One region of the Streptococcus sp. ALY_208 genome, then DNA from elsewhere that is predicted to be linked to it. Evidence: predicted binding sites of a transcription regulator. Region 1 holds the regulator's gene; each other region holds the start of a gene.
The links. The regulator Rex, encoded in region 1, represses fermentation and respiration genes when NADH is low (regulators of the CRP and FNR family bind a similar motif). The targets are predictions, from matches to a motif close to TTGTGAANTANTTCACAA.
Positions count from the first base shown of each region.

Region 2: a site for Rex is predicted at 4,382-4,399, ahead of pflB (formate C-acetyltransferase). Genes of this name have one in related genera too.
Region 3: a site for Rex is predicted at 3,571-3,588, ahead of adhE (bifunctional acetaldehyde-CoA/alcohol dehydrogenase). Genes of this name have one in related genera too.

Region 1 covers NZ_JBZFUI010000005.1:174,900-181,439, forward strand. Annotated here, with positions in the region: gene AC4HAI_RS06530 (CYTH domain-containing protein) at 84-662, shown strand; gene AC4HAI_RS06535 (ribose-phosphate diphosphokinase) at 806-1,774, shown strand; gene AC4HAI_RS06540 (cysteine desulfurase family protein) at 1,777-2,892, shown strand; gene AC4HAI_RS06545 (DUF1831 domain-containing protein) at 2,895-3,248, shown strand; gene AC4HAI_RS06550 (redox-sensing transcriptional repressor Rex) at 3,354-3,989, shown strand; gene AC4HAI_RS06555 (gamma-glutamyl-gamma-aminobutyrate hydrolase family protein) at 4,018-4,713, shown strand; gene radC (RadC family protein) at 4,710-5,393, opposite strand; gene AC4HAI_RS06565 (PTS fructose transporter subunit IIABC) at 5,487-6,540, opposite strand, start outside.
Region 2 covers NZ_JBZFUI010000007.1:49,540-56,079, reverse strand. Annotated here, with positions in the region: gene AC4HAI_RS07665 (MFS transporter) at 1-922, opposite strand, end outside; gene AC4HAI_RS07660 (TetR/AcrR family transcriptional regulator) at 1,109-1,744, shown strand; gene pflB (formate C-acetyltransferase) at 1,986-4,319, opposite strand; gene dinB (DNA polymerase IV) at 4,509-5,606, shown strand; gene AC4HAI_RS07645 (hypothetical protein) at 5,736-6,215, opposite strand; gene recD2 (SF1B family DNA helicase RecD2) at 6,240-6,540, opposite strand, start outside.
Region 3 covers NZ_JBZFUI010000004.1:120,919-127,458, reverse strand. Annotated here, with positions in the region: gene pnp (polyribonucleotide nucleotidyltransferase) at 1-149, opposite strand, end outside; gene AC4HAI_RS05220 (hypothetical protein) at 323-658, opposite strand; gene adhE (bifunctional acetaldehyde-CoA/alcohol dehydrogenase) at 821-3,490, opposite strand; gene AC4HAI_RS05210 (hypothetical protein) at 3,841-4,095, opposite strand; gene AC4HAI_RS05205 (hypothetical protein) at 4,539-4,859, opposite strand; gene AC4HAI_RS05200 (LPXTG cell wall anchor domain-containing protein) at 5,428-6,315, shown strand; gene AC4HAI_RS05195 (hypothetical protein) at 6,458-6,540, opposite strand, start outside.

The sequences.
Region 1 (6,540 bases):
ACTGATTCTTGTAAAATAACCTACTTTTTTATAAAATCTATTTAATCATTATATCATAAAAAGCATTGCAAAGGAAAAGCGCCATGAACCATCTGGAAATCGAATATAAAACTATGTTGAACAAGGCTGAATTCCAGCGAATGGAAACTCTCTTTTCACATATCCCCCCCATCACTCAGACCAACTACTATTTTGATACAGACGATTTTATGATGCGTCAAAAGCGACTTTCTCTCAGAATTCGAACCTTCGATAAAGATGCCGAACTCACCTTGAAAATTCCAAAAGAGATTGGTGCTATGGAGCATAATATCCAATTAACTAGAGATGAAGCCCGTCAAATCATTGATTCTTGCCAGTTTCCAAACAATGCTATTAAAGAAATTTTAACTGAAAACGGCATCAGGTGCTCTGCTTTAAAAAAATTGGGCCACTTAACTACTGTTCGGCGTGAAAAGCAGACACCCATTGGCTTGATGGCCCTCGATAAAAACAACTACTCTGGAAGAATCGACTATGAGCTAGAACTCGAAGTTCAAGATCCCCAGAAAGGCAAAAAAGATTTTGAAGCTTTTCTAAAGGAACAGTCTATTGATTTCAAATATGCTAAAAGTAAAGTGGCACGTTTTTGCTCAACACTGTACACTGAAGAACAGGGATAAATCCACCTACCAAGCTGATTTTTTCAGCTTTTTTTGTTATAATAAAAAGGCAAATATGAATGAAGATCACCTATTACTTTCGTCAGGATAAGGGACAAAGCATTTCACATAGGTTTTAAAGATAAGGAGCACAGTACACTGTTATGGTAGCAACAAGCACCCCAAAATTATTTTCATTGACATCAAATACTGCAATTGCCGAGAAAATTTCTCAGGCCACAGGTATCCCACTCAGCAAGGTATCTTCCAAGCAATTTTCCGATGGTGAAATTATGATTAACATTGAAGAGAGTGTTCGTGGTTATGATATATATGTCATTCAATCTACAAACTACCCTGTCAATGACAATCTTTGGGAACTCTTGATTATGATAGACGCTTGTAAGCGAGCTAGTGCCAATTCTGTCAATATCATCTTGCCTTATTTCGGTTACGCTCGTCAAGATAGAATTGCCCAGCATCGTGAACCTATCACTGCTAAATTAGTTGCCAACATGCTCGTCAAGGCAGGAGCTGATAGAATTTTGACTCTCGACCTTCATGCTGTTCAGGTGCAAGGCTTTTTCGATATCCCTGTAGACAACCTCTTTACTGTTCCTCTTTTTGCTGAACACTATATTAATATGGGGCTAACAGGTTCAAATGTTGTGGTGGTAAGCCCCAAAAATTCAGGCATCAAGCGGGCACGCAGTTTAGCTGAATATTTAGATGCTCCTATCGCTATTATCGACTACGATCAAGATGATATGCACCGTGAAGAGGGCTATATCATTGGTGAAGTAACCGGTAAAAAAGCTATTTTGATTGATGACATTTTAAATACCGGTAAAACCTTAGCCGAAGCTGCTAAAATTGTTGAACGTGAGGGAGCCTCAAGCATCTATGCTGTCGCCAGTCACGGTCTATTTGCAGGCGGTGCATCTGATATCTTAGAAACTGCTCCTATTAAAGAGATTCTTGTCACAGACTCAGTCGCAACGAAAGAAAATATCTGTAGCAATGTAACCTATCTCTCAGCTAGCTCACTCATTGGAGATGCTATTACACGCATCCATAATCACAAACCGCTCAGCCCACTCTTTACTTATACTGCAGATAGTGAGGACAATTGATGATGATTTATCTCGATAATGCTGCCACAACTCCCTTAACCCCTGGTGTTATCGAAACCATGACCAATGTAATGACCAATAATTTTGGAAATCCTTCAAGTATCCATAATTATGGACGTACAGCCAGTCACTTACTCCGAGACAATCGACAGACTATTGCTGAACTTCTCGAAACTCAGCCTAGAAATATTATCTTCACATCGGGCGGTACAGAAGCTAATAATACCGCTATACAAGGCTATGCTCTTGCTAATCAAAATAAAGGAAAGCATCTTATCACAACAGCTATTGAGCATCATTCTGTTCTCAACACCATGGAATACCTTGAAAGCCGTTTTGGTTTTGAGGTGACTTATCTCCAGCCAAATGACCAAAATAAAATCACTACAGACAGCCTCAAAGAAGCTTTGAGAGACGATACCATTCTCGTTAGTACCATGTTTGCTAACAATGAAACTGGTGATCTCCTTCCGATTCAAGAATTTGGAGAATTATTGGCTGACCATCAAGCTGTCTTTCATGTTGATGCCGTTCAAGTCATGGGGAAAATTGCTATTTATCCAGAAAAGCTAGGGATTGATCTCTTATCTGCTTCTGCTCATAAATTTCATGGACCTAAAGGAGTTGGATTTCTCTATACTCACCCTCTACATATGGATTCTCTCCTACATGGTGGTGAGCAAGAAGATAAAAGACGAGCAAGCACAGAAAATATGGTAGGGATAGCTGGTATGGCTCAAGCTATGACAGAAGCCTATCAAGATATGACTAACCACTACCAACATGTCAGTAATTTAAGAGAACAACTCTTATCTAATCTAGCTAATATGGACTACTACCTCAATGGCACAGATAATACGCTACCCTATGTTGTCAATATTGGTTTTCCATCTAGCAATAATGGCCTCCTTCTAACCCAGCTGGATCTATCTGGGATAGCTGTCTCAACAGGATCAGCATGCACAGCCGGCACTGTTGATCCTAGTCATGTACTTGCTGCTTACTATGGTAATGATTCAGATAGACTTCATGAATCCATTCGAATCAGCTTCTCAGATCAAACCCTGCCACAAGATGTTGAACAACTCACTACTAAATTAAAGGAGATACTTTCTTAACAATGGCTTTTGAAAAAACTATCCACCTTGATGATTGCCTATATCGTTACACCCTTACAAGTAATGTCCGAAAGTATACGTTAATTGATACTACTTTTGAACAAAACAAGCTTGGTCACTATGAACTGAATAGACTTCTCGAAGAAGTGCCTAATTCTGGTAATGGCTTTCCTTTGAAGCTCACGGTCAATAAAGACCTCACTTCCTTTAAATTAATCATTACAGACCAGTCAGGGCTACGTCAGGTCAATATTTTTAAAAATGACAAGCTGAACATTATCCAAGATAAATTTTATTTTCTAATGGACAGTCTCGTAGAACGCGATATTTTTACAAAAGAAAGAGTTGATAGCTAAAACCTATATTATTTATAGGTTTTTTATATTAGTTAATTTGTTGCAGTTTTCACAAACTTAGTTTATAATCTAGTTGAATTTTAAATGAAATTAGGAGTTGATCATATGGCCATTGACAAATCCATCCCTAAAGCGACAGCAAAACGACTTTCACTCTACTATAGAATTTTTAAGCGCTTTAACGCAGAAAATATTGAAAAAGCAAGTTCTAAACAAATTGCTGAAGCAATTGGTGTTGACTCAGCTACCGTACGTAGAGATTTCTCATATTTTGGTGAGCTCGGTCGTAGAGGTTTCGGCTATGATGTCAAAAAATTGATGAACTTCTTTGCAGATATTCTCCATGATCATTCTATTACCAATGTTGCTCTAGTAGGTTGTGGCAATATGGGAAGAGCACTTCTTCACTATCGCTTCCATGAGCGCAATAAAATGAAAATCATCATGGCGTTTGATACAGATGATAATGAGCTGGTAGGCACTAAAACTACTGATGATATTCCTATTTATGGCATCTCAAGCCTTAAGGAAAAACTGGCAAATTCAGACTGCCAAACAGCTATCCTAACAGTACCTAGCATCAAGGCTCAAGAAGTATCTGAACAGCTAGTAGAAGCTGGTATCAAGGGGATCTTGAGTTTCTCACCTGTCAATTTAGATCTACCTAAAGGTGTCTTTGTCCAGTATGTCGATTTAACCAGTGAATTACAAACTCTACTCTATTTTATGAATCAGGATTAATAGAAAAAACATTTAAAGGAGGATGTCTATGGCCCCTAAACCAATTATTGGTATTACAACAAATGAAAGACCCAATCCCAATACAGGTATTATGTGGAGTTATGCACCAACAGGATTTATCCAGGGTGTACAACGTGCAGGTGGACTTCCTCTGCTTATTCCTATAGGACCCCCCCAAGAGGCTAAAGATTATGTCGAAAAGGTAGATAAAATTCTTTTAATCGGAGGTCAAAACATTGACCCAGACTTCTATCATGAAGAAAATACTGCAAGTGATGATGACTTTTTACGAAAACGGGACATCTTTGAATTTGCTATCATTGATGAGGCAATCCGGCAAGAAAAACCTATTTTTTCAGTATGTCGTGGTACCCAGCTGATGAATGTGGCACTGGGGGGAAGCCTCAACCAGGCGATTGAAAATCATTGGCAAGATGAACCTAGTGACTACCTCTACCATCGTATGTCTGTCAAAGAGGACTCAAAACTAGCGGAATTTTATGGAAAAACCACAGAAATAAATTCTTTTCATCATCAAAGTATCAAAGAATTATCACCATTTTTAGATGTGATAGCTATGGATCCTGATGATAAAACAATAGAGGCTGTTCAATCCAATAATCCAGACATCCATTTCATGGGAGTTCAGTGGCATCCTGAATTACTTTTAAATCATCGCTCTGCAGATCAACAGCTCTTTGATTATTTTGTTAACGAGCTCTAAAGAATCAAGTCACTCCTTTCTCGAAAGCTATAATAACTTTTACTACCAACGATGATGTGATCTAGGAAATCTACTCCTAAGTCGTCACAGCATCGTTTTATTTTTTCGGTAAAATCAATATCATGATGACTAGGACGTGGCTGCCCCGAAGGATGATTGTGGACAACAATCAGTGAAGTCGCCATCAACTTACAAGCATGATGAAGAATTTCACGTGGCTCAGCAATAGAGTGACGAACACTGCCAATAAAGATCGTTTGCTGCTTGAGCAAACGATTCTGGGTATCTAAATAAAGAGCAACTAAATGTTCCTGCCTTTTATCTCTCAACTCCTCAATCATTTTTTTGGCCAATTGACTGCTAGAAAGGATACGCTCACGCTTTTCAGGCACTGCATTGTTGACACGTCTTGAAAATTCTAATATCGCCTTGATTTCTATAGCTTTCACAGGTCCTATACCATCAAGCTTTTGCAACTCTTTTAAAGAGAGTTGACGAAAATCAGCCAAGCTATCCATCTGACTAATAATATGATTAGCTAAAGATAAGACTGGCTCTTTTTTTGTCCCAGTACGTAATATAATCGCTAATAGTTCCTGATGACTGAGTTCTTCTGCCCCTTGAGCCATTAAACGCTCTCTGGGCTTTAAGGCATCATTTGAAATTCCAATAGTATACATAATAATATCCTCCATCTATATATTCGTAAAATAAAATCAAAAAAATGGTTAGAAATAAAAATTTCTAACCATTTCTACTATTTATTTCTTAAATTATTTTGCCTTACGTAACACTCCAAAGAGTATACCAGATACAATAGCACCAATAGCGACATAGACAAGATAGAGCCACCAGTTAGTCGTTAGAGCAACAACGAATACACCACCGTGTGGAGCCATCAACTTAATGCCTGATAGACCAACTAAGGCACCTGTAAGAGCTGAACCAGCCATAAAGCTAGGAATAGCACGAACTGGGTCAGCAGCACCAAATGGAATAGCGCCTTCTGTGATAAATGATAAGCCCATAACAATATTAGTCAAACCTGAATCACGTTCTTCTTGTGTAAACTTAGCAGGGAATAAGCGAGTAGCCACAAAGACAGCCAATGGCGGTACCATACCACCAGCCATTACTGCTGCCATAGCCACAGAACCACCGCTTGCTACTGTTTCAGCCAGTGTACCTGTACCAAAGATATAAGCAGCCTTATTGAACGGTCCACCCATATCGATGGCCATCATACCACCAACAACCAAACCAAGTAAGATAGCTGACGCACCAGACAATCCTTGGAGGAAGTCGTTCAAGGCTGTATTGATAGCGCCCATTGGGATATTCACCAAGAGCATCAAGAAACCAGTAATAGCAACACCAAGTAATGGTAATAAAAGAATAGATTTAATACCATCAAGTGAACGTGGAACTTTTATATACTTCCTTAGAAGAAGAACAACACCACCAGCTAGAAAACCACCAACCAAGGCTCCAAGAAATCCTGAAGGTACTTGTCCAGAAACGATTTTATTAACTGCTTCTGTAAGTTTGTTTTCCGAAGTAATTGAAGCAAATTTATCATAATGGACAATGTGGCTGTAATCCAATCCTATTTTAGCCATACTACCAGCTACAAAACCGGCAATCAAGCCAGGTTTCTCAGCAATGGAGTAAGCGATATAACCAGCAAGGATAGGTAGCATAAAATCAAAAGCTGCATTACCAATTTGATTGAAAAGCGCTGCAATCAAATGATAATTACCCAAGTGGCTAAGTTGAGATTTTGGTACACCCATTCCTTGGTCAATAAGGAATGAAAGGGCAATCATG
Region 2 (6,540 bases), on a different contig from region 1:
AGACTGTAATTGACATTGGTAGTAAAATCAAAGCAGCATCCAGCTCAGTTTTATTTAAAACAAGAGTAAGATAGGTTGGTAAAACGACAATAACTCCAATATAAAAAAATTGAGCAACGAAAGCGATTGACGAAGATACTGTGAAGACTTTCTTTTTAAAAAGTCCTAAATCAATCATAGGATAATCCACATGATTTTCCACACCAATAAATAGTACAATGGAAACAAGGGCAATAACTAAACAAGTTAAAGTTTTCGAATCACTGATCCCCCACTCTCTATATTTAATCAAGCCTAAAGTTGTTGCGAAAAGTCCCAACATAGAAATAAAACTGCCAAACCAATCTGTTTTTATATCTAAAACTTTCTCTACAGCTTTATATGAAATAGCCAATAGAATAATAGCAACGATAGCAATTGGGATGTTAATAAAGAAAATCCAATTCCAAGATAAGTTATCAGTAATAACTCCCCCCAGAGTAGGACCAATCGCAGCAGCACCCCCTTGAGTCAGCCCTAATGCCGCCACCACCTTAAACCTATCTTCAACACTCCAGGTTGAAATTCCTAAAGAATTACCAACTGGTAATAAAATAGAGGCTCCAAAACTAGCAATTATTCTGCCACTAATCAACTGATAAAAACCATTAGATAACCCTGAAAGCAAGCTACCTATTCCAAATAATAGAAATGCAATAATTAATAATTTCTTTTTACCATAAATATCTGCCAATCTGCTTAAGGGAATTGTAAAAGTTGCAAATACAATCGTATAAGCATTCAAAGCCCAAGATAACTTATCTGTACTGACATTTATCCCTACTTTAATTGCAGGTAAAGCAATATTCATAATCGTTGTATCCAACATGACCAAAAAGATACCGAGACACATTGCAGTTGTCAACATTACTTTTTTTAACATAGAACCCTCCTTAAAAATGAGCTATCACTCATGTTTTTAATGATATATCTTCTAGGGGTGATTGTCAATAAAAACATGAAAAAACACTCATATTTTTGAGTGGGTGATAACTTGGTTTTTTTTGAAAATATGATAGTATAACAGTTAATATAGTTAAATAATATTATTGATAAAGTGGGTGTAGAAATGGTAAACGAAGTGAGAATTCCCTCTCAGAAAAGGAGTATTGATAAGTTAAATAGAATATTAGAGACATCGAAACAACTCTTCTCTGAAAAAAATTACTTTAATGTCACAACAAATGAAATTGCAAAAGAGGCGGGTGTATCTATAGGTACTTTATATTCTTATTTTTCTGATAAAGAAGCAATTTTAATATCATTGCTAGATGATTATAATAGTACATTTATCCGTTTATTTGATGATATTAATAATCAAGACTTTCTAAATTTATTTAAAAAAGATCCTAGACAATGTTTAGAGATCTTGGTCGATAAATTGGTAGAAAATGAAAATGAAGATTTTCATACTCAAATTGAAATGCTAGCATTGACGATACCTAAAGTTAAACTAATATTAAAAGAGCACAATTCCAAAGTGAAAGATTTAACATATCAATGCTTTTTATATTATACTGGTTGTAGAGAAAGTCAAAGGTTAAAGGTTCTTTCTGGGGTAATTTTTGATTTTATTTCATCTATTGTAGATGAATTGTTGTATTTTGAGCGCTCAAAAGAGGAGCAAGAACTATTGAGATCAACTGGTATAGATTGTATAATGCTTATTATTAATAATACGATTGAACTAGGTATAAGAAAATAATTTATAGAGATTTGTAATTCTCAGTATGATATTATCTCAATTTTATAAATTGCTAACAGACGGTTTGTTTTAACTTTTAATTTTATAAATAAGAGTTATGATCTAGAGAGTTTGCTACATTCATGATCCTCATAAGTTGGTTTGTGGATATTTATCACTCATTCGACTATATAGTACGATTTATAAACATAGCAAAAAGACTTTGCCATTAAGTTAGGCAAAGTCTTTTTGCTGATAGCTTCTATTTTGCTTGTCCTGAGAGAGCTTCAGCAGCGTCATCCATTGAGAGGACTTCGTGGAAGACACGTTGTGTCAATTCAGTCTTTTGTTCCTTAGTCAGGTATTTAGTGTTGACACAGTATCCAGAGATACGAACGATGACATCTTCCCCGCTCATGATCTTGTCGTAGACATCTTTGAGGTCCATGACATTGAGGTTGACGTGTTGGCCACCGTTTTCAAAGTAACCATCAAGGATAGTGACCAGGTTATCAACTTGTTCTTCACGAGTCTTACCAAGAGCACGTGGTGAAACTTGGGTCGTCAATGAGATACCATCGGCTGCATAAGCAAAGTCAAGGCTGGCAAGAGAGTTGAGATTTTGCAACCAGCCACCTTTAGCCTTGTTAGATGGGTTGGCACCTGGTGAGAAGAATTCCAACTTAGATAGGTTGACAGTGCCATCTTCATTGAGATAGACACCTTTGTGGACTGGTGAGTTACCAGTTTGTTTAGAGTAAGCCACGTTAGATGTGATAGTCAAAAGTGATACGGTTGCTTCTGCATTCTTGTAAAGCTTGTGACTGCGAAGACGAGTTGTGTAGGCTTCGATCAACCATTCTGCTAATTCATTAGAACGAGGGTCATCTTCACCCCAACGTGGATAGTCACCGGTTGTCTCGTAATCGTAGATGTAGCCGTCTTCATCGCGGATTGGTTTAACAGTAGCGTATTTAATAGCTGAAAGGGTATCAACGGTATTGGCAAAACCACAGATACCAAATCCCATGTTAGCTCGTTGATGAGTTGGCAGGAAGGCCATCTGAACAGCTTCGTAGTTATACTTATCAGTCATGTAGTGAATGATATTGAGGGCATCTACGTAGGTATCTGTCAACCAATCGAGAGATTTTTCAAAATTAGCTTTAACGGTGTCGAAGTCCAGTACTTCGTCACGAATAGGCTCGATATCGAAGACTTTGTAGTCCTTATGAACGTCATCGTAACCACCATTAAGGCCGGTCAAGAGAGCTTTCAGGACATTTACACGAGCACCGAAGTATTGAATGTTGTGACGTTGCTCCTCATTTTCTGGGTCGAGCGGTGAGACACAGCAGGAGATACATGACATTTCACCATAACCGTCTTTAGCCATTGTGGTTACACCTTCATATTGGATAGAAGAGTGTTTGTGGCTCATGTGCATGCAGTAGTGACGGAAAGCGTATGGCAATTTGTCAGTCCAAAGAACAGTCAAGTTTGGCTCTGGTGAATTACCGATGTTGTCCAATGTATTTAGGAAACGGTAGTCCATCTTGGTGACACGGTGACGGCCATCGGCTCCCATACCAGCCATTGAAGTGGTGATAAAGGTAGGATCACCAGAATACAATTCATCGTAGGCTTTGGTACGGGCAAATTTGACCGTACGTAGTTTCATGACGAAATCGTCGATAAATTCTTGAATTTCGCTTTCAGTATAGGTACCACGTGCTAGGTCACGCTCAGCGTAGACATCGAGGACGATTGGGACACGACCAAGTGATGTAGCAGCCCCGTTGATCACGCGAGCAACAGCCATGAAGGCAATGTTTGTCCATTGAACAGCTTCCTTAGTATCGTAGGCTGGACGACGAACATCTACACCGTAGAGATCTCCTAATTTAACAACATCTTGCAGGGCTTGATATTGTAAGTTGACTTCTTCACGCAGACGAATAGTTTCTTCGTCAATTTCAGTCAAAGCATTCCAGTCGTTGACTTTTTCTTGCATGAGGTAGTCAGCGCCATAGAGAGCTAGTCGTGCATAAACTCCGATGATACGACCGCGTGAGTAAGCGTCTGGTAGGCCTGTGACAGTGTGGGCATGGCGGGCACGACGAATGTTTGAAGTATAGGCACGGAAAATACCGTCGTTAACAGTTGTGACATGTTTTGTGAAAATTTCATGGACAGCTGGGTCGGGTTCATAACCATGTTCGGTCAAGGCAGTTTCTGCCATACGGATACCGCCCTTTGGCATGAAGTTGAGCTTGAAAAGTTCATCATTTTGGATACCGTAGATCACTTCTTGATCTTTATCGATATACCCAGCTCCAATTCCTGCGATTGAAGTGGGTTGAGTATCCATAGGAAAGCGGCCTTGAGCTTCGTAGCTAGCCTTGGTATCATCGACGATTTTCTTGATGTGGAGGGTGCGCTCCGTAGGACCAGCTAGGAAGCTTTCATCACCGTCATAAGGGGTGTAGTTTGCCTGAACGAAGCGTGCTACACTAGCCTTTTCTTTCCAATCTGTACCTTTGAAGCCTTCCCAGGCTTTTTCAAAGACATCTGTGTTTGTTTTTACAGTAGCCATAATCCATCTCCTAAAATTTCTAGTAGCTATTTGCTACGTCATTACACTTTCAGTATACCATATGGTAACCGCTTTCACAACGAAAAAGTGGAAATTACCTGCATCTGTCACTATAAATTTTTAGCTTTAAAGCTGGTCAATCAGTCAGCGATGTTGTATAATAAACTAACGAAGTAAGAAAGGTTAACTATGCTTATTTTTCCTCTGCTCAATGATACTAGCCGTAAAATTATTCATATTGATATGGATGCCTTTTTTGCTGCTGTGGAAGAGAGGGATAATCCAGACCTTAGAGGGAAACCATTGATCATTGGTGCCGACCCTCGTCAGACGGGTGGGCGGGGTGTCGTATCCACCTGTAATTATGAAGCTAGAAAATATGGCATTCACTCCGCTATGAATTCTAAAGAGGCCTTGGAACGATGTCCTCAGGCCGTCTTTGTTTCTGGTAATTACAAAAAGTATCGTCAGATTGGTCAGCAGATTCGGGAAATTTTTAGCCGTTATACTGATCTTGTTGAGCCCATGTCGATTGATGAGGCTTATTTGGATGTGACTGATAATAAATTGGGCATTAAATCCGCAGTCAAGCTGGCAAAGATGATTCAGTATGATATCTGGCGGGAGCTTCATCTGACTTGCTCTGCTGGTGTCTCTTATAATAAATTTTTAGCTAAGCTAGCGAGTGATTTTAAAAAGCCTAGGGGTTTGACACTGATATTACCAGAGGAGGCTGAGCACTTTTTGAGTCAGTTGCCTATTGAAAAATTTCATGGTGTTGGTAAGCAATCCGTCAAGCGTTTGAATGAGCTGGGTGTCTTTACAGGTGAAGATCTTTTGAATTTATCAGAGATGACCTTGATTGATCATTTTGGACGGTTTGGGTATGATCTTTATCGTAAGGCGAGAGGTATTTCTAATAGTCCAGTACGTCCTAATCGAGAGCGCAAGTCCGTTGGGAGTGAGCGTACTTACGCCAAACTTTTACTGTCTGATGAGGATGTTAAGGCAGAGATTTCCAAGAATGTTAGGCGGGTGGCGGCTACTTTGGAAAGTTATCATAAAAGAGGGCGGGTGATTGTGCTAAAGGTGCGTTATGCCGATTTTTCTACAGTGACCAAGCGACATAGTTTGGAGCAGGCTACTCAGGATGCTGATGTGATTGAGCAGGAGGCTCATGCTATTTATGATGAGATTGAAGGCAAAGAGGCTACGGGGATTCGTTTGTTGGGGGTAACAGTGACGGCCTTGGAAGGGCGTCAAGAAGCTATTAAACTGGATATTTAATAGGTTGTTGTTAAATTTTACTAAAAACGAGACTGAATTATGTTTCAGTCTCGTTTTTAGTAAGTAATGTGAAACACATAACTTCTAAACATAGAAAGATTAGCTAGATTAGGAAGGATTATTATTGTCTTAGTTTTTTGTCAGGGTTTTTAGTAAGGTATTGAGGAGTTTTCCAGAGCTGTGAGCTGATATATAATAGGCTAGATAGATCAACTGGGTCAGAATAAAGAGCAGACCGCTGTCTGAGATAAGAGCGAAGATGATATTGATGGCGCAGAGGGTATAGCCTAAGAGATAGGGCCAATCTGATACTAGCTTGTGGTTTTTAATTTTGGCTTGGTTGATAAAGGCTAGAATCATGATGATGGTATTGATGACAATATTGACCATTAAGTTAAAGATATAGTTACCAGGGAGTTGTCCTAATACGTCATAGATAGATTTTTCTAGTTCTTTATCAAGTGTTATATCTTGAGAAATGAGAAATAGGCTAAGTGCCAAGGTGAAGAAGAGGATCAAATTGAGGATCAGGTTGATTAGATGGGCGATAGCGATCGTCCGATTTGATTTTTTGAAGATGGTGATCAAGTCACTGATGGGGATCATCATGGCTGATGCTCCTTTCTAGATCGTTTACGGGTTTATCTTAAAAAAGAGAGCGATATCCTCTGTGCTCAGTCCGATCATGGGATCAATACTGTTGAGATTTTCTGCTGTGAGGATATGGGCCTGCTTGCTATCAGGCTCGTTTGGCTGTTTTGCAGGTAAGTCTGTCTGAGGAGAGCTAGCTTCATGATTGGAGCCAGCCAGTGCTAGGCTATCAGACTGAGAAGAGGTCGGGTGGCTAGCTTGAGGGGTGCCAAAGCGTTCAACCAGATAAGTCTTGCGCTTGGTACTTTGGTGCTCAATCGCATAAGTGAAGGCACTGAGTTCT
Region 3 (6,540 bases), on a different contig from region 1:
GCTGGTTCTTTAGACATGACTGCTGTACTTAATACTGTCGTATCACCATAACGAATGACAACAGCACCATTGCTCTGCTTAGCAACCTGACCAATTTCTACGACCAATCTTTTACCTGCTAAAGTCATTTGGAAGGTTTGTTTTGCCATCGGACCACCTTTTCTATCATTGGATTTAGATTGACTCTATTCTATCACAAAAGGCCCTTCCTGATAAGCCTGGCAGCATAGTTATTTGGGCTTTGCCTCAGAAAGTCTAGCTAGCAAAAATCCCAAGCGCTCTAGGTAAGCACTTGGGATTATCATTTGACTAATGGCTGGAATTAGACATGGTTTAAAATCTGGGCAAAGAGATAGAGAAAAAGCCAGAAAACGAGCAAAAGTCCTAGGCCTGACAGCCCCGCCTGAATGCGGTGCCCCCTACTAGGGTTTCCAGGTAGACCAATACCAAATAAGGTAGGACCTAGTAAGAAAAAGCCATAGAAAATAGCATCTACCTTTAGCTGCAGTGCCACAAAAGACAGGACAAATATGAGTAGGCCCATTAGTAAAAGCCATCTCGTCTGGCGGTGGGGCAAACGCAGGGCTAACCCGATAAAGAGACAGCCCAGTACAGGCATGAGCAGGATTAAACCAAAAATAAGATTGAATAATGACATAGCATTATTATAGCATAGAGCTCCTAGAGAGTCCCTGATAGAGTCGACGACTCCTACTACAGGGAATTTTGGGTCACTGAAATAAGTGGATGATCGTGGAGCAAAACGCACCCCTTAATGATAGGAGTGCGCTATATTTGTCTAAGCTCTACTTTTCAACGCTTAAAACTGATCAATAAGGAGCTGCCTCATATCTGAGATATAGGGCTGGCGAGGGTTGGCAGGGGTGCATTGATCATCGTAGGCTAGACTAGCTAGACGGTCAAGCGCCGCATCGAAGTCTTTTTGACTCACTCCATTAGCAGAGAGACGAGGATCGACATCTACGGCCTTCATAAGCTCATCAATGCGTTGGCAGAGGGCCTCAACCAGGTCAGCATCTGATTGGCCTTTGAGTCCCAAAGCACGAGCAATATCAGCATAATCTTTTTGCGCACGGTATTGCTCATAGCGTGGGTAAACAGAACGCTTCACATTACCGGCGACGCCATTAAAGCGGATGACGTGCTGCATGGCGATAGCGATCGCTAAGCCGTGCGGAAGCCCAAACTCACCACCTGTCTTGTGAGCCAGGGAATGATTGATCCCAAGGAAGGCATTTCCAAAGGCCATCCCAGCTATGGTCGATGCGTAGTGCATATTTTCTTTGGCTTGCTCACCACGAAGCGTTGGATGGGCAGGATCATAACGATAGGCGTCCTCTAAATTTTCCATGATCAATTTGATAGCTTCTAGAGACCATGGACGGGTGAAGTCAGATGCCATGACTGAGACATAAGACTCTAGGGCATGGGACAGGGCATCTAATCCAGAGAGAGCCGCTGTGCGTTTAGGAACAGTCATGACAAACTCAGGATCAACGATAGCCACTTGTGGTACCAGCTCATAGTCGGCCAGAGGGTATTTCACATGGGTCAGGTCGTCAGTAATAACGGCAAAAGGAGTCACTTCAGCACCTGTACCAGACGTTGTTGGGATACAAAAGAGGCGGGTCTGTCTTTGATGTTTAAACTTGACGATTCTTTTGCGGATATCGATAAATTTTTGTTGCAATTCTAAGAAGAAATCACTAACTTCATCATAGGAATCCAGCCAAGCACTGTCTCGATCCAGTGAAACTTCGTAAATGAGGCGGGCAATTTTGGAGGCGTCAATGGCAGATCCACCACCGATTGCAATAACAGTATCAGGCTTGAAATCACGCATTTGCTTGGCAATCTCGATGGTTTGTCCAAGAGTTGGATCAGGCTTGATTGTTCCATAAACGGCAGTCATCACTTTTTCATCACGCAGAGCTAGCTGAGCGAGAACGGTATCGACAAAGCCAAACTGAACCATTCCAGGGTCTGCCACAATCAGGGCCCGACTCATTGGTTCATAGTCATCTTGTAAGTAAGAAATTGCATTTTTTTCGTAGTAAGTTTTTTCTGGTAGGCGCACCCATTGTGGACGATTACGACGCTTAGCCACCGTTTTGACATTGAGGAGGTCGCCAGTTGATAGATTGTGTGACAATGAATTTTTCCCCCATGATCCTGTTCCAAGTGTTAAGCTGGCCTTGAGCGCATCAGTGTAGATGTCACCGATACCACCGATAGAATCCGGTTGGTTGACAAGGATACGAGAGGCTTTGACACGGTCCCCATACTCAGCAACGAAGGGATCGGCTTGCGATCCAATCTGAATAGCCGCATTGTGACCTGCACCTTCATGCTCAAGGAGCGCCTCTACAATAGCAATCCCATCTTCACGATCCTTAGCCTTATAAACAGACAAGAGTGGAGAGAGTTTTTCTGAAGAGAGTTTTTCTCCGATATTTTTTGCCTCTAGCTCAAATAAGAGGACATCCTTACCTTCTGGCAAGTCAAGGCCTGCTCGCTCACAGATCCAGCGGGCTGACATACCTGCAACAGGGCCGTTGACCCCGCCTTTGTCATTAAAGACAGTTTCTTCTAGCTTTTTGTAATCCTTTTTAGGGACTAGGTAGGCTCCTTTCTCTTGCATCTTCTTGAGCCAGTCGTCATAAATAGCTGCTTCTACGACAGCAGAATTTTCTGTTGCACAGATCATACCATTGTCAAAGCGCTTAGACATGAGCAAGTCTTCAACAGCCCGATCCAAATGTGCGGTCGCATCCACATAAACCGCACCGTTACCAGCCCCAACTCCCATAGAGGGGTTACCAGAGCGAAGGGCGGCATTAACCATACCAGGCCCACCTGTCGCAAGGATAGAAGCGATATGAGAATTGGTAATCAAGGCCTTGGTATTAGCGATTGAGGGAGTCTCGATCCATTGGATAATATTCTCTGGCGCACCTGCCTTGATCGCAGCATCATAGAGAATCCTAGCGGCATGACTCGAGCACTGTTGAGCACCTGGATGAAAGGCAAAGACGATGGCATTGCGGGTCTTTAGAGCTACCAAGATCTTAAACATGGTCGTCGAGGTTGGATTTGTCGTTGGGACGATACCCGCAATCACACCTAGAGGAGCTGCGATTTTAACCTGACCTTTGACCTTATCCTCATCAATGATACCAACCGTCTTTTCATTTTTGATGAGCTCATAGATATTTTCCGTCGCAAAGTGATTCTTGATGTCCTTGTCTTCTACAATACCACGCTTGGTCTCAGCGACAGCCTCTTTGGCCAACTCAAGCGAGCGCTCAGAACCCGCCAGAGCCATAGCTGCAACAATCTGGTCAACTTTTTTTTGGGTATAATTGGCGAAAATTTTTTCTGCTTCTAGGGCTTTGTCAACCAAGCCAGCTGTATAAACTTGTGCTTCTTCCTCAGCCGTCATAGTCTCTACCTTTGTGTCCTTTGCCATAGGAAACTCCTCCATTTTAAGCGGTTATCTATCAGATCATTTCTATAGAAGAAATACTGTAGCCGTTTATCGTTTTGTAATTGTGAATTTTTTCACGATGTTAGTATATTATATTTCTGAGCTACTGTCAATAGATAATGTGAATTTTTTCACTTATTAAAGTATAAGGAGAACATCAACGATTGAGGGAATTAAAAAGCAGATCTTCCCAGAGTTAAAGGAGAGATCTGCTCTCAGAAAATAATTTAAGGATGCTATCAATCTTGAGATGGGACTGGAGGTTCAAAACTAATCCACTCATTCTTTCCATAGATCTTATGAGAAAGGAAAATTATCAACTGCTAAAGACTTCATGATAAGAAATCTTGGTCTTCAAATAGGACATGCTCTTTTAAAGATGGCTTATGAGAGGCTAGTAGCATCGCACTTACTATTATAAGTCCTGTAAGAACAACCTTAAAAACAACCGTCCACGTAAGATATCGGGTCAAGCCACCAATGAACAAGGTCACTATAGCAGCCAAGCCAATTCCTATAAAGAAATAGTCAAAAATTCTCTCATAATCTTTATCATAATCAGCTTTATCATTTTCTTTTTTACGCATAACTACCTCGTTTTACAATTAATTATTTCAGTCAGAAAGCAACTAATCTTACTAGTACAATAGATATTCTCTGCCTAAGATACCTTCATTATTAATAATATTATAGGCTTCTACTAGCTGAGATTCAAGTCAGAAGAGTATTTTTCTGTATCAAACAAATAAAATTATGACTGTAAAGTGGTTAAGTTATCCAACAATAAACACTACTGTTAATCTATCGAGCCTAGAAAACAAAAGATGATACCTGTTACAAAACAAGTATCATCTAAATGAATAGATAGAAAATAATCCAAAGAAGGGATTACATTTATCTGTAGTCAAAATTGCAGGGTAAGCTATTGCAAATGATTTACTCTATCATTAGCTTGCGTTCCTCAACAATATCACTACACCACTAATATTATCAAAATACCTTCAGATTATTTTTTATAATAAAAAATAATTTAATGAGAGGTCACTATATCAATAACTCGAGATATAGTTTCAAAATCAATAACAGCTTTGCCTTTTTTAATACTTGTTAAGGAGTACTCCTTGTATTCGTCTTGGTCGGATACAACTACTGTAGCAGCGGAATTTACGTTATAATACTGAGCTAATTTTTTCCCTCGCTTGCTACTGATATCGATAAAATAGATACTTTCTTTGTCCTCTGAAGAAATGTGCTCTAACAGATAAGGTACGGCCACTTTACAACGTTTACACCCATATCTATAAAAAAATAAGATCTTTTTTCCCTTGGAATTCTTAGATAATAGTTTCATTGCGGTGTCATCCCTAAAAAGTAACCGATCAGAATTCAAGAGTATATTCGTCTGTACAGTTCTATAATGAGATATTCGTGTTGTCAAAAGGGTAGCACATAGATAGAAGGAAATCACACAAGATGCCAATAATAAAAGATAGCGATAAGAGACCCTTGCTTTTAGTGCATATATACTAAGAACTATTAATAATATAATTGAGAATAAACTGATCATTACCGAAGGATGCCATAAGATCCGCCCATTAATATTTAACGAATAGATGCTACCAATCAACAAAAATAGCAGCATTATAATAAATACAAGTAAATAACTCTTATAACTTCGTGTCATATCACACTCCTAAAAATTAAGGCATCAAAGACCAATAATAAGCATCCGGTTCACTATTCTAATGTAACTCGTCAGCAAGCTAGTGCCATTAACTCTAGTTTATTAAATAATATCTAAGAAAACAAGTTTTAGTTAGATAACGTCCTCAATGAAGTAGAACTTTTTATAATAAAGAGTTCTACTCGTATTTTAAGCTATACTAAAGTAGTTATCATAAAGAAAGGATATTTACAGTATGTCAAAATCATTTTTCACTCGTAAATCGAGTCTCTTATTATCCGCTAGTATCTTGGGATTAGCACTCGCCACATCTACCCCGGCTAGTGCAGAAACATTGTCTGCACCTTCTGTTCGACTTCCTAAACATTTTATCAAATCTATTAACTCTCTGGTAACAGCTACTGCATCAGCTGACGATCAAGTAGGTGTACCTGATAGCGACACAGAAACACCCGATAATAACCAAGAAGCTCCGCAAGAAAATCAACCCGATGATGGCAATTCTGATCAGTCAGAATCTGATTCTAATCCATCATCCGAAGCCGAGCAGCCTAATTCTGACGATAGTGTACCGTCATCCGAAGCACCTGATTCTAGTGATCCATCTGAGGAGACCCAGCCATCATCTGAAGAATCTGACTCTAATGATAGTTCTTCATCAGAAGAAACTCAGCCACCATCTGATAATTCGGTACCTTCCGACGGTACCGATACTCCAGATCAAGGATCTGAATCTGGATCACAAGCAGGTGATTCTGATGATTCCTCCTCACAAAAAGGATCTGATGGCTCAGCAGACAAGGGAAAATCAGAGTCAGATTCCTCATCATCTGATGAAAAAGAAGCTCCAAGCAGTGGTACAGATGTCCCTAACCAAAGTGGGAAAGATTCATCTGATCCAAAGAATTCTAAATCGTCAGATAAACAAGATTCTGGTGATGCGGAAAAATCATCTAAAAATCACTCTGCACCGTCAGATAAAGCTAACTCATCAAATAATAAGGCAAATACTTTACCTAAAACAGGTGAAGCAAAAACGCCTCTCACAGTATACGCCGCTATTGTATCTGCGCTAAGTGCTGCAGTGATCTTTATTAAAAAATTTCCTATAAAAAAATCATAATCCATTGTAATAGATGAGGTTGGATCAACATTTTCCAGCTTCGTCTATTTTTGTTGATGATAGAACAAAAGTTATGATTAATCAATAGCTTACAAATATAGAAAAACACCCCTTGAAGGGGTGTAAAATTGATAAACGCAACTCATTCTTCTTTGTTGATCTCCACACGATTTTTCATCATCCTATGATAAAGTTCTGGACGCAATTGCTTTAATCGTTCAGGCT